DNA from 4 places in the Lysinibacillus sp. NPDC093216 genome. Region 4 is predicted to be linked to each of the others. Evidence: riboswitches for the same ligand, from Rfam matches in the RefSeq annotation. Region 4 holds a riboswitch; each other region holds the start of a gene.
The links. A riboswitch is a leader RNA that binds a small molecule or an ion and turns the genes downstream of it on or off. The one in region 4 is predicted to bind cobalamin.

Region 1 (3,201 bases), on a different contig from region 4:
AATATCTGATAATTCCGAATCAAAAGTCAATGCTTTTCTTTGCAAAAACTTCTAGATACAAAAAGGTAACTTTAATATTTTCTAGTAACTAATCTACAACAACATGAAATGATTTATTCACATAAGGGGTGAAAGGGTTGGCTTGGGAGGTTTTTAGTATCATTGGAACAATTGCCTTCGCAATTTCTGGAGCAATAATTGCAATGGAGGAAGAATACGATTTATTCGGTGTCTATATACTCGGTATCGTAACTGCTTTCGGCGGTGGAGCTATACGAAATCTACTCATAGGTTTACCTGTAACAACATTGTGGGGTCAAGATATGATGTTTCAAATCGCCATTGCAGCCATTACAATTTTTTTCTTATTTCCACATCGTCTCATTCAGCATTGGCATCGCTGGGGCAATTTCACTGATGCTATCGGATTATCGGCATTTGCGATTCAAGGTGCCCTTTATGCTGTGAAGCTCGACATGCCTATTAGTGCCGTTATTGTAGCTGCTGTCTTAACAGGGTCAGGTGGTGGAATTGTTCGCGATTTATTAGCTAGACGTAAACCGTTAGTTCTTCGTGATGAAGTCTATGGCGTTTGGGCAGCATTAGCCGGGCTTATCATCGGACTTCAACTTTTTACAGGGGATATCTTTTTATATGTATTATTTGGTGTGATCACAGTACTAAGAATACTTTCATATATGAAGAAATGGCGTTTACCGTTACGGAGGTTGAATCGAGCATAGTTATACTGTTGCATAATTTAAAAGCCCAAATATCTGATTTGGGCTTTTTTTGAATTTATAAATTCCTTATTTATCACAAACTCCGTGCATCCACAGCAGCAGCTAAAGTTAATTTTTCAACAGCAACATAGCTTCTTCTAAAGTAGCCATATTTTTCATCATAGAACATGCTGCGTCTAAAATAGGAAAGGCTAAAGCTGCACCAGAGCCCTCACCCAATCGCATATTCATCAGCAACATCGGTTCAACTCCGAGCATTTCAGCAGCAATTTTTGCACCTGGTTCTTCTGAGGCATGTGAAGGAATGATATAGTCTTTTACGTTTGGTTCGAGTTCGTATGCGATAAGGGCAGCGATGGTAGAAATAAAACCATCAATAACAACAGGTTTACGATGTGCGGCGGCTGCAAGTATTACTCCAGCCATAGCGCCTATTTCTAATCCACCGACCTTTGCAAGAATATCAATAGCATCATCGCGATTTGGTTTATTTAATGCAATAGCATTGTGAATGACTTCTACTTTATGTGCAATCCCCCCTGGTCCTACTCCTGCACCAAAGCCTGTCACTTCATTTGGATGACATTCGTGAAGAACCGATAATATGGCAGCACTCGGCGTTGTATTACCGATGCCCATTTCACCTGTCCCGAGTACATTGATTCCTTTTTTGATTTCTTCCGTTGCTACCTCAATTCCTACTTCAATAGATTGAATGGCTTCTTCCCTTGACATAGCAGGACCTTTTGCCATATTGTCCGTGCCATATTTAATTTTTTTTATGATAACACCAGCATCATGTGGAATATCCTCTTTTACACCAACGTCTACTGTGACAATTTTTGCATCTGTGATTTTTGCGATAGCACAGACACCTGTTCCTCCTCTAGGAAAATTTAATGTTTGAAAGACCGTCACATTTTGTGGATTAGGTGTTACCCCTTCATCACAAACACCATGGTCTGCTGCACAGACAATTATCGCCTTTTTATCAATCGCAGGAAATAGGTCTCCTGTAATTCCAGATAGTTGTACAGCAAGAGCCTCCAGTTTCCCCAAGCTTCCAGGAGGCTTGCAAAGTGCATCTATGCGTTCCCTTGCCTTCTCCATCATTTTGTAGTCAGCACTTTGAATGTTTTGAATCGTTTGTTGTAATAATTGCATGAAAATTTCCCCTTTCTTTTTTGCCCTTGTTACTCGAAGAATGATTTAGAGAAAAAAATAAAAAGCCTGTAGTTTATTCCATAACAAATAAACTACAGACTTTTCCATCGTCTATATAACCGAAGCAGATAGGCAGGTCTCCTGGCTCAATTTCAACATTTCATAGAACCTTCCCAGCAAGACGCTAGTGGCATTCTCTATGAAACTCCCTTTTACAGTGGTGGGACCGCTAAAGCTTTTCACTTTATTCCCTATTCTCCCGCAGTGGGCACCTAACGCTTTTATGCAATTACTTTAAATCTACGGCAAAGCGCTCATTGTGTCAACATTTTAAATTTTCAAGCTTCATTGTTATTTAAGTAAATAAATATGCTTAATTATTCATATTTAAAAACTTTAACACAAAATACTAAAGTAATAACTGCTATAGCAGTTATTACTGATAATTCAGTCAGATAAGTGTTGAGATTTTGTGTCTCGAAGATCAGTGTTTTTCTAATAGCTTCAATAATATAATTAAGTGGATTAATATAAACAAATGGCATTAGAAATTTTGGCCACACATCGCTCGGGAAGAAAGTACCACCTAAAAAAATGAAAACTAGATTTGAAAGATTCCCCATAGTTGTGGCATTTTTTGCGTTATTAGCGTAAATTCCGATTATTAAACCGATGGCTAATAAGCTAAGACCACCCATTAATAACAATGGAATTAATAAAAGAGTATAAATTGAATTAAAATTTAATTGAACATTAAAAATGAAAACACTAATGCCCAAAATAATAACTGTTTGTATAGCCATAATGAAAAGCTGTGTACTGAAAATAGATACCATTATTTTTGATGTAGAGATTGGAGTAACTTTAATTTTTTTAAAAATACCCCTTTCCCTATACGAAGCAATCATAACGGGTAAAGCTATAAGACCTATAGCTCCATAAGCCATCCCTAGAATACCAGGGAAAATATAGGACATATATGACATACCCTCTCTTGCAGCGTCTTTCCCTGCTGTACCCATTAAAGCCATCATTAGAATAGGGAACACCGTACTCATAATAACCGCTTGTTTATTTCTTATTTCCATTTTGAAAAATATAGAAGATAAATTAACAAAACTATTCATAATTTCAAAACACTTCCAGTCATATTTAAGAATACATCTTCTAAATTTGCTTTTTGAATATTAATGCTCGTTGTTGTTATTCTTTTTTCATCTTCTAATTTATTTATATAATCTAACGTTTTTCTAATATCCTTCGTGTATAAGTAGAAATAGTCATCTTCTTTTTT
Region 2 (3,201 bases), on a different contig from region 4:
ATTTACTACCATATTACCAGTTACTAAAATGAAAATAGAGCCGATGTAAGGTATAGCATCAATTATCCATATAATGATTGCCATCGTTATAGCGTATTTCGCTTGGATTCATAGAAGGCTAATTCCGATTATAAAGCTAACATGTAAAATGTGTCTTTTATAGCCGAAAGAAATGTTTCCTTGCATATTGATACTCATTTCTGATAATTTTGAAATATAATAATTGGGACCTTACTTTGAAATTAAAAGTGTTTGTGACTTTAGTTTCGTAGTAGTAAAGTAACGAATGATAGAAATTAATACAATACTTACAAGTTTACCATTTTTACGTTCTGAAACAATAAAGGTAGGGATGAATCATGGAAAAAGAGATTTTGCAACTTTTTAGTAATTTAACAGAGCGTGACCTTGATATTCAATACAAATCATACGAAGAATTAATGAAAATTATGCAAGAACCAGTTGATTGGACATATTCAGTTTGGGAACAACTTGTTCAAGCTCTTACATACAAAAATGGACATGTACGTGCAAGTGCTGCACAATTTTTATGCGCATTGGCAGCAAAAAGTGATCCCGAAGAAAGAGTATTAGAGGACTTCTTAAAGATTTGGGCAGTAACGTATGATGAAAAAACAGAAACTTCGAGGCATACTTTGCAGGCGATTTGGAGAATAGGTTTAGCAGGGCAGGTACAAAGAGATTTAGTCGTGTCATATTTGGCGAAAAGATTTCAAATATGCTTAGACGAAAAGCACCCGACATTGATACGCTATGATATTATTGTATCTTTTAAAAAGCTATTCGATGCAACGAATGACCCAAAACTACTAGAGATTGCTCGACGTTTAATTGAAGAAGAAGAAGATGTTAAATGCAAAAAGAAATATAAGAATGCCATCCGTTAAAAGATGTAAAATAGCTGTTTTTTTGCGCATGCTTTCGTTGAGAGATAGCTTTTATAACATCAATCTATGAAATATAACAAATACCTGCACGAGCATGTGAAATGCCCGTGGGGTAACGAATACACCCGCGTGCATAAGGTGATACCTGCATGATCTTTATCCATCGTATTTGTTTATTCTAATTCCACAGCTATTTTTTCCTATTAATCTATGTTAAACTGCTAAACAAGTGAATAATTCTTGCAGAATAAGGGTGCTAAACTATAGCATAATCGGGAATTCGGTGAAAAACCGAAGCTGTTTCCGCAACTGTAAGTACAGGAATCATAAAGATATACCACTGTCGAATTATCTGATGGGAAGGTTTTTATGACTCACAACATGATTGAATGTAGTGAACTGTACAAGCCAGGAGACCGACCTTTGTTTGAACGTATGATAACTCTTCGGAAGCTAGGAGAATATGCGGCAATTACATAGGCTATGTTGTGTCTATACGACACTATTATGTTATTTTCGTTGTTTCCTTAGGAGTGGGAACAACGTTTTTTTTATGTACACTTATCTTTCACCTGCTGGAATCCTAAGAAGGTGTGAATAAAGTAAGAATTTTTCACGAAGGAAAGCGGGGACTTAGATTTGAAAAAAGATGCACGTTATTCTTGTTATCCATTTATGCGTGAAAAGGCATCAACGGTAGATTTTGAAATTCGAACAGATAGCCTTACAACACATATTGGCGTCGCTTTGGTGGCGGTAAAAAAGGAAACGGTAGAGGTAGTAGTAGATGATTTACTAGCCATTTTACCAATGGCTTACCATGTAAATGGCTCAGTACGAGGTAAATTGGCGGTAACTGAAGATAATTTGACTTGGCTAAGTAATCGCTATGATTTCTATGTTAGTCATGTTAAGGATGAAATACAAAACTTTGTATTACCTCAAGGGACAGAGGCTGCTACTGCATTACATTTATGCCGTAGTGAGGCGAAAAAATCATATCGCGTTTTGCACAAAGTATCTGAAGAACGGGAAGTACCTGCTATTCTCTTTGATTATTTAGGATTACTAGCCAATGTCTTTTTTGTAATGGTTGTCTTTATGAATCAGCAGGCTGGTATTGCTGAAATACCGTTTATTAGTAAGTCATACCCGATGAAAAAGAAAAAGGAGAATCAATGAAATGAAGAAAATGTTTAAGCTACAATGGCTTTCTGTGTTAATGTTAGCACTCGTTTTAGTTGGCTGTGGCGCGAAAGAGGATATTAATAAAGAGACTATTTCTAAGGAAGATCAACAAGTTGAGAAAACTAGATATAAAGTTAAGGATGACCGTGGCGTAGAAGTAGAGTTTGCTGCCGCACCTAAAACTATTGTTTCATTGCAACCAAGTAATACAGAAATTTTATTTGCTCTAGGTGTGGGGGATAAAATCGTTGGTGCAACTGAATATGATACGTATCCGGAAGAAGCGCAAAAAATTGAACGTGTTTCTGATTCTGTAAAATTCAATAGTGAGCGTAATTTAGCGTTAAAGCCAGATGTCGTTATTGCCTATACAACTGGAGGCGATGAAGAAAATTTAAATGCCTTAAAAGGTCTCGAAGATGCAGGTATTAAAGTGTTTGCCATTCAATCGGCTAAAACATTTGATGATGTGTACGGGGATATCCAACAAATCGCAACAGTTATGGGAATCAAAGATAAAGGCGACAAGTTAAATGATGATATTAAAGGTAAAATTGCAGAAGTCCAAGCAAAAGTTAAAGATGTGAAAGAACCAAAAAATATCTATTTAGAAATTAGTCCGAAGCCAGACATATATACACCTGGTTCTGGTACATTCCAACAAGAGATTTTAGATGCTGCAAATGTTAAGAACGTTTTTGCTGACCTCAAAAGTTGGGCAAAGGTATCTGAGGAAGATATTATTGCAAAAAATCCAGATGTCATTTTAACAACCGTAAACTATGGGGAAAACCCAACGGCAGAAATCCTCTCTCGTGATGGATGGAATTCAATCACTGCCATTCAAAATAAAGCGGTGTATTCTATAGACACTGATATTTCAAACCGTCCGGGTCCGCGTATTGGCGAAGCTGTTGAGTTAATAGCAAAAGCAGTTTACCCTGAGTTATTTAAATAGTATTTTGGAGCTGTCCTTTATCAAGGGCAGCTTTTTTGATGGATAATAGTGAAATGTCAGGGTAAAAACCCGTTTCTCTTCGGTGAAGAAGTGTCGGTTGGAGTGGATAACTGATCCGCTTTGAAGAGAAAGTGATCGGTTGGAGTG
Region 3 (3,201 bases), on a different contig from region 4:
GTAATAGACTCAAATTCAGTAGCTGACATATTTTGGAATATTTCTGTACACAGGTTCGAGCTGTAAACCATCCCTTCATGCTTATTCGGATTCATGCGATTGACTTCATCTCGATAGAACATAAACGGCACGCCTGTTTCAAGCTGAGAGCGCATAATACGCTTCATAATATCAATGGCTGGTACAACTTCACGACTTAACAATGGATTGGCGATACATTCCTCATATTTAGTACGGAAAGAGCCGTCACCCTTTTTCTCATCATAGAAATCCTCTAGTGAAAAGCCCATAACTTCTCGCACTTCATGTGGGTCAAATAAATGCCATTCCCCGCGCTCTTCTACCGTTTCCATAAATAAATCCGGTAAGCATAGCCCTGTGAAAATATCATGAGCACGCAAACGCTCATCCCCATTGTTTAAGCGTAAATCTAAAAACGTAAAGACGTCTTTATGCCAAACATCTAAATAGACAGCAATAGCGCCTTGTCGTTGACCAAGCTGATCGACTGAAACCGCCGTATTATTAAGTTGTTTAATCCATGGTAAAACACCACTTGATGCACCTTTAAAGCCTTTAATAGATGAGCCTCGGCTACGAATTTTACCCATATAAACACCAATACCACCGCCGTACTTCGATAATGTTGCGACATCTGTATTCGTGTCATAAATGCTTTGTAAACTATCATCTACTGTATCGATAAAGCAACTTGATAGCTGTCCATGTGTTTTACCTGCATTTGATAATGTTGGTGTGGCAACAGTCATATATAAATTACTCATTGCCCAGTAAGATTCACGTACTTTTTCTAAACGATTTTCTGTTTCATCCTGCATCAGAGTCATCGCAATGACCATCCATCGTTCCTGCGGTAATTCCACCGGTGTTTTCGTGTAATCACGGACTACATAGCGGTCCATTAATGTTTTTAAACCTATATACGTAAACAACTCATCTCGACTTGATTCTAAATAAGAAGCGAGTTCCTGAAGCTCCTGCTCACTATACTTTGTTGTTAAACTTTCATGATACAAACCAACTTCTGTATAGTGTGCTAAATGTTCTGGGAAAACCTTATAAACATCTTTCACTGAGACACCACGACGCATCGCAAATTGGTCATATAATTTTTCTAAATAAATTTGAGCTGCGACAAATGTCCAGTATGGCTCCTCTTCATCAATGAGGCTAAGCGTTTGTAAAATCATCGCATCTGCCCATGCTTCAAATGTGGCATTGTCGTTTTTTCGTAGCCATCGATCCGATAACCTCACAAAACTTTCGAGTTCATCCTCCGTGTAACTTTTCTTGAGCTTAGTCATTTGCTGTTCGATTTGAATTGTCATGTACACATTCTCTCCCTTTCCTTCTCCAGCAACACAAAAAGCGATCACGCAACATCTATCGGTTACGTGATCGCAGTAAAATCGGAAATGGAAATGAAGGATAAGCGCACAAAGAAGTGAACAAATCTCTCGCCTCCACTTCTCAATCCCCGAAGAATGTGTTGCTGTCTTGAACATATCGGCAGGTCTCCTGGCTCATGCTTCCTCCAAATGATCACCTTCCCGTTCTTCACAGTGGCCTACTCATCATTTGTCAGCACTTACAGTTGCGGGGACAGCTTCGGCCTAAGATGACTCTTTTTCCGAATTCCCTTTTAAACCATATTGGTACCGTTCGTCCAAAATACTATATATTGTGTTTTAACTCCTAAACAAATCTAACATATTGTGTTTATTGTTGCAATAGGCGATTTGCCCCTTGCAAGTTATAAAGTGCTACATTTTCTCGAAGCAAGCCCAATTACAATGCAGTTTTACGTAGTTTTTCAAAATTTCTAGGAAATTTTTTTTGTGCTAGCTGCTCTTTTTCAGGCTGTATTCCTAGCAAAACTACTGCACATGGACCAGCCGATTTCTCAACATCTAACGAACTTTTGACCTGTTGCTCGCTAAAAAGGCGGGTAAATTCTGCTTGTAGACCTTTTGATCCAACTGGCCATACTTGCTGCACAATCCCCTCTTTCCACGCCTGAAAAATAGGTTGGAGCTGTGCGACATCTTCAGGCTGAGCAAGGATTTCATTGCCTACAAGCGGTAATCCATAGGTGTACCAACTAAGCTGTTCATACTTAGTTGCTGTGTGTTTTTGCTGTTCACCTAGCATCGTTATAGATAATCCTGATTGTAGAGTCGGCATATTGGACTCTGTACTACCGTCTATCGGTGGACAATTAAGCCCCGCCTCATCAAAAACCTGCTGAATGCCTGCAACATAACGAGACCATGCAGCATCTCCTGAAAAATTAGCGAGTAAAATATGGTTTGGTAAAGCATTTGCAGCAAGCTGCTCTAAAAAAGTAACACGCGCCGTGAAGTATGCCGTTAGTTTGTCTGGAGCAGACACAACATCTTGTGGTTTTTCGCCAATGGCTGCGGCATTATCTGTTGTAGCAAACAGCTCACCTATTTTTATTGCATTTCTCAATGTACTCGACCTTCCTTACGCACAAACACCTTTGACAGAATTGGCATCACAATTGCAACGATCACCAGATTTACGAGTGTTGCCAATGGAAGACTAGTCAGTGACGCCCAGTAAAATGCCGGACTAATGATAAAGTAAAATGGTAAAGGTGCCACAACACCATTTAGAATAAGTGCCACGGGCCATTTCCAGAAATGCATTCCTTTTTTATGCATGACCCCAAAGACCCATACAACAATAAACATTTCTACTGCGATAATAATATGTAGTGGCCCTAGAGGGAAGCCAGTAGTTAAGGCTGAGATAAAATGCCCAATGACTCCCGAAACCCCAGCTAATACTGGAGATAAAAAGACAACGCTCAACAATGCAGGTGCAGAGTCAAGCGCTGCAGTTGAAATAAATGTTGGAATTTTAATGACTGCACCTACTGCACAAATTGCCGCAACCATGGCAGTGAGCGTCAATTTCATCAATCTTTGTCGATCCATCCCATTTCCTCATTCCTTTAATATTTGGCTATTCATTATAACGTGTGGTTGATTTCCGTTCCGGCTGGGTGCTTTGTCGCTTTCGCACAGAGCAAAGCTTCCTGGAGGCGTCCGATAAGCCGCTAATCCCAAGGTGTCGCCGCTTTTACCCCAACCACAACTTTTAATGAAAAGCCTACTTTATGAAACAATATTATTTGATTTGTTCCCCGATACC
Region 4 (3,201 bases):
ATTGAAAGAGGGGGATTTGAAAATGGGTATAAATTTTAATAGTTTTCTTAAAGAAGAATTGTCAGTAATCGATATTCAAACAGCTATGGTACAAGGTGATATAACATCAAAAGAATTAACTATGTATTATTTGCACAGAATTGCTAAGTATGATCAAGGCGGACAGAAAATTAATTCTATGCTTGAAATTAATCCTGAAGCGATATTTATTGCTGAAGCATTAGATGAGGAAAGACTAACAAAAGGGGCTAGAGGGCCTTTACACGGAATTCCGGTAGTTTTAAAAGATAATATCGAAACGAAAGATTTTATGCACACTAGTGCAGGCGTAATAGCATTGGAAAATTATTTAGCTAAGCAGGATGCATTTCTAGTAAAAAAGCTTCGTGAAGCAGGGGCTGTTATTTTAGGGAAAGCAAATATGACTGAATTAGCAAACGCTATGTCGAGTACGATGTGGGCGGGTTATAGTTCTCGAGGTGGCCAAACACTAAATCCTTATGGCGATCCAGAACTTTATGTGGGAGGATCTAGCTCAGGGTCAGCGGTAGCAGTTGCATCGAACTTTTCAGTTTTATCAATTGGAACTGAGACAGACGCCTCGATTTTAAGTCCAGCTATTACAAATTCAGTAGTTGGCATAAAACCGACTGTTGGGCTCATTAGTCGACAGGGCATTATTCCGTTTACATACTCTCAAGACACAGCAGGGCCAATGGCTAGAACAGTAACAGATGCAGCTATTTTATTGGGCGTGTTAACAGGAGTAGATCAAGACGACGTCGCTACATATAAAAGTGAAAGAAGGTTATATAAGGATTACACCCCTTTTTTAGAGGCCACAGGATTAAATGGCGCTAGAATTGGTGTTTATAATAATGCCTCAAAAGCTTATTATGACTCAGAGGAATATGATGAAACACTTTTTAATAATGCAATTCAGGTTTTAAGAGATCAAGGAGCCGATATTATTGAAGGCATCGAAATCCCTTCTTTTCATAGAGACTGGAAATGGGGAGTACCACAATACGAATTAAAGCATAGTTTAAATAATTTCCTTGTAAATCTACCTTCCCACATGCCTGTGCATTCTATCTCTGAGTTAATTCAATTTAATAAACGTTCAAAAGGAAAGTCGTTAAAATATGGTCAGGATAAATTGGAATTGAGAGAGAAACTATCGAACACATTAAGAGACTCTGACTATTTAAATGCAAAACTAGAGGATTTGTATTTTTCTCAAGAACAAGGAATCGATTATACATTAAAAAAATATGAATTGGATGCGATTATCTTTCCATCATATATAGGTTCGACAATTAGTGCAAAAGCTGGTTATCCGTCTATTGCCGTCCCAGCAGGGTATATGAAAACTGGGAGACCGTTTGGCATAACATTCGCAGGAACTGCATTTAGTGAAGATGTTCTAATAAAACTTGCATTTTCATTCGAACAAGCAACTAAACTACGAAAAGCACCGAAGTTGAGTGAGTAGTTTTAAAATATCTAATTGCCTCAATTGACTTTAAAAATACTGTACTTTACTATTAACGGAAAGAAATCTAGTATTTTCCAGTTTCTTGACAACTGAATAGCGTAGAGTAATAGGTGTAAATTGCGTGCAATTTACTGAAAAGGGAAGTCGGTGCAAATCCGACACTGTCCCGCACCTGTAAATTCATAAAGTATAAAAAACGTTTCATTCTTTTAATAAACTCGATCAACAACGTTTCAATTCGTTTGTTGGTCGTTCTTTTTTTGCGTTGAAAGTGAGTGACCCAAAAGCCAGTGATTCTGAATGGCCTTGGCATGTTATAGAAGAAGTTCAAGTAGAGTTATTCAAACAATAACCAAAAAATTCAAGTTGGGGGAAATACATAATGATAATTAAACCGACAAAAAAAGTCTTACTGTCATGGATGAAAAGTTATGTCCCTGAAAGAGATTTATTTTTTCTATCAGAAGAACATCTTAATGAAATTGACTTTACAGATGTATTGTTAATGCCCATAGATGAGTTTTATACTCACAGCACATATCAGCATTTAAATTATGTTAATAGTTATGAATACTGGAATATAAAGAACGCACAATATGTAATTATTGCTGAAAAAGAATGGATTGAGAGCAAATCGAAAGAGGACCAACAATTGATTTTAAGTTTTCAAGTGCAATGTGAAAGAGGGCTTGTACTCCCCGTTAAATTTATAAAGGAGATAGAAAAAGTACCTTCGAGTTATGTACAGAATGGGCACGTTATCATACAGCGTTCAATGTGGGAAGGTCTTGACGAATCATTTAAAGAACAGTTACTTACAACAATGGTTTATGAATGGTGGGATAAGGGAGAATGTGAGGAACCTCCAAAATCATTACCTAGTTTTCTACAGCAATTTGCTAATACTTTTGGGCATCGTCAAGGTGCAAATTGTTTAGCAGCGGTTTTGTTTGCAATTTCAAAAGGGAAACAAAAGTGGTTTATTTATGAATGGATATATCAAAAAACATTTCTTGAAAAATTAAGTCAGTATAACTATGAAGAGGTCCTAGGTGAAGGGATACAACAAGGCGACATTGTGATTTGGAAGGATGAAAATGGTATTATTCAACATGCAGCTTATCATATTGGTGAAGAACTATATTTTAATAAGCATGGACAAACGATGTTTAATCCTTGGAAGATACTTTCGAAAAAGCAACTATATAAAGAGTGGGAGCACCTAACACCTGTGAAAATGAGAAAGAGGATAACGAAATAATAAAAGAGTATCTACAATCCGAGTTAAAAACTAATAAGAACTGGAATATATTATGTTATTCAGACTTTACAGCAGATGCAAATGTTTGAAGAGACACATGGAAAGTTAGGTAATAAGCGAGGAAATACAGAAAAAAATCACGATAATCTAGTTATTGCAGGAGCATTATCCGTACAGGGAATGAAGGCGAATAAGTGGTATGTATAGCAAAATCCTATTACTGATTAGTTAAGTGTAATGTATTACAATTATTGGTATATGGGAGGTGACTAGATGGAACATATATTAGTCTATAATAGTAAAGAATATTAATTACCGTATGAAACAATTCAATAAATCATTCAAACAAGGAATATATTTGTAGACGGAAAATCGTTAAATATTACATCAGTGACTGTAGATTTAGATGGTAAGGTATATATTCGCATATAATTATAAATAC

Region 1: it holds a riboswitch for cobalamin, as region 4 does, so the genes downstream of both, cobT (nicotinate-nucleotide--dimethylbenzimidazole phosphoribosyltransferase) here and ACQKOG_RS12180 (hypothetical protein) in region 4, are expected to answer to the same signal.
Region 2: it holds a riboswitch for cobalamin, as region 4 does, so the genes downstream of both, ACQKOG_RS05195 (hypothetical protein) here and ACQKOG_RS12180 (hypothetical protein) in region 4, are expected to answer to the same signal.
Region 3: it holds a riboswitch for cobalamin, as region 4 does, so the genes downstream of both, ACQKOG_RS16590 (ribonucleoside-diphosphate reductase subunit alpha) here and ACQKOG_RS12180 (hypothetical protein) in region 4, are expected to answer to the same signal.

The regions. Positions count from the first base shown of each region.
Region 1 is NZ_JBNNVB010000001.1:100,210-103,410, forward strand. Features, by position in the region: gene ACQKOG_RS00545 (trimeric intracellular cation channel family protein) at 138-743, shown strand; gene cobT (nicotinate-nucleotide--dimethylbenzimidazole phosphoribosyltransferase) at 852-1,907, opposite strand; cobalamin riboswitch at 2,022-2,198, opposite strand; gene ACQKOG_RS00555 (ABC transporter permease) at 2,285-3,034, opposite strand; gene ACQKOG_RS00560 (ABC transporter ATP-binding protein) at 3,031-3,201, opposite strand, start outside.
Region 2 is NZ_JBNNVB010000003.1:112,818-116,018, reverse strand. Features, by position in the region: gene ACQKOG_RS05200 (hypothetical protein) at 360-908, shown strand; cobalamin riboswitch at 1,142-1,347, shown strand; gene ACQKOG_RS05195 (hypothetical protein) at 1,548-2,090, shown strand; gene ACQKOG_RS05190 (ABC transporter substrate-binding protein) at 2,092-3,054, shown strand.
Region 3 is NZ_JBNNVB010000015.1:81,868-85,068, forward strand. Features, by position in the region: gene ACQKOG_RS16590 (ribonucleoside-diphosphate reductase subunit alpha) at 1-1,349, opposite strand, end outside; cobalamin riboswitch at 1,512-1,699, opposite strand; gene ACQKOG_RS16595 (hypothetical protein) at 1,810-2,493, opposite strand; gene ACQKOG_RS16600 (ECF transporter S component) at 2,490-2,984, opposite strand; gene ACQKOG_RS16605 (bifunctional adenosylcobinamide kinase/adenosylcobinamide-phosphate guanylyltransferase) at 3,178-3,201, opposite strand, start outside.
Region 4 is NZ_JBNNVB010000009.1:42,193-45,393, reverse strand. Features, by position in the region: gene ACQKOG_RS12185 (amidase family protein) at 23-1,495, shown strand; cobalamin riboswitch at 1,590-1,804, shown strand; gene ACQKOG_RS12180 (hypothetical protein) at 1,881-2,759, shown strand; gene ACQKOG_RS12175 (hypothetical protein) at 2,841-2,966, shown strand.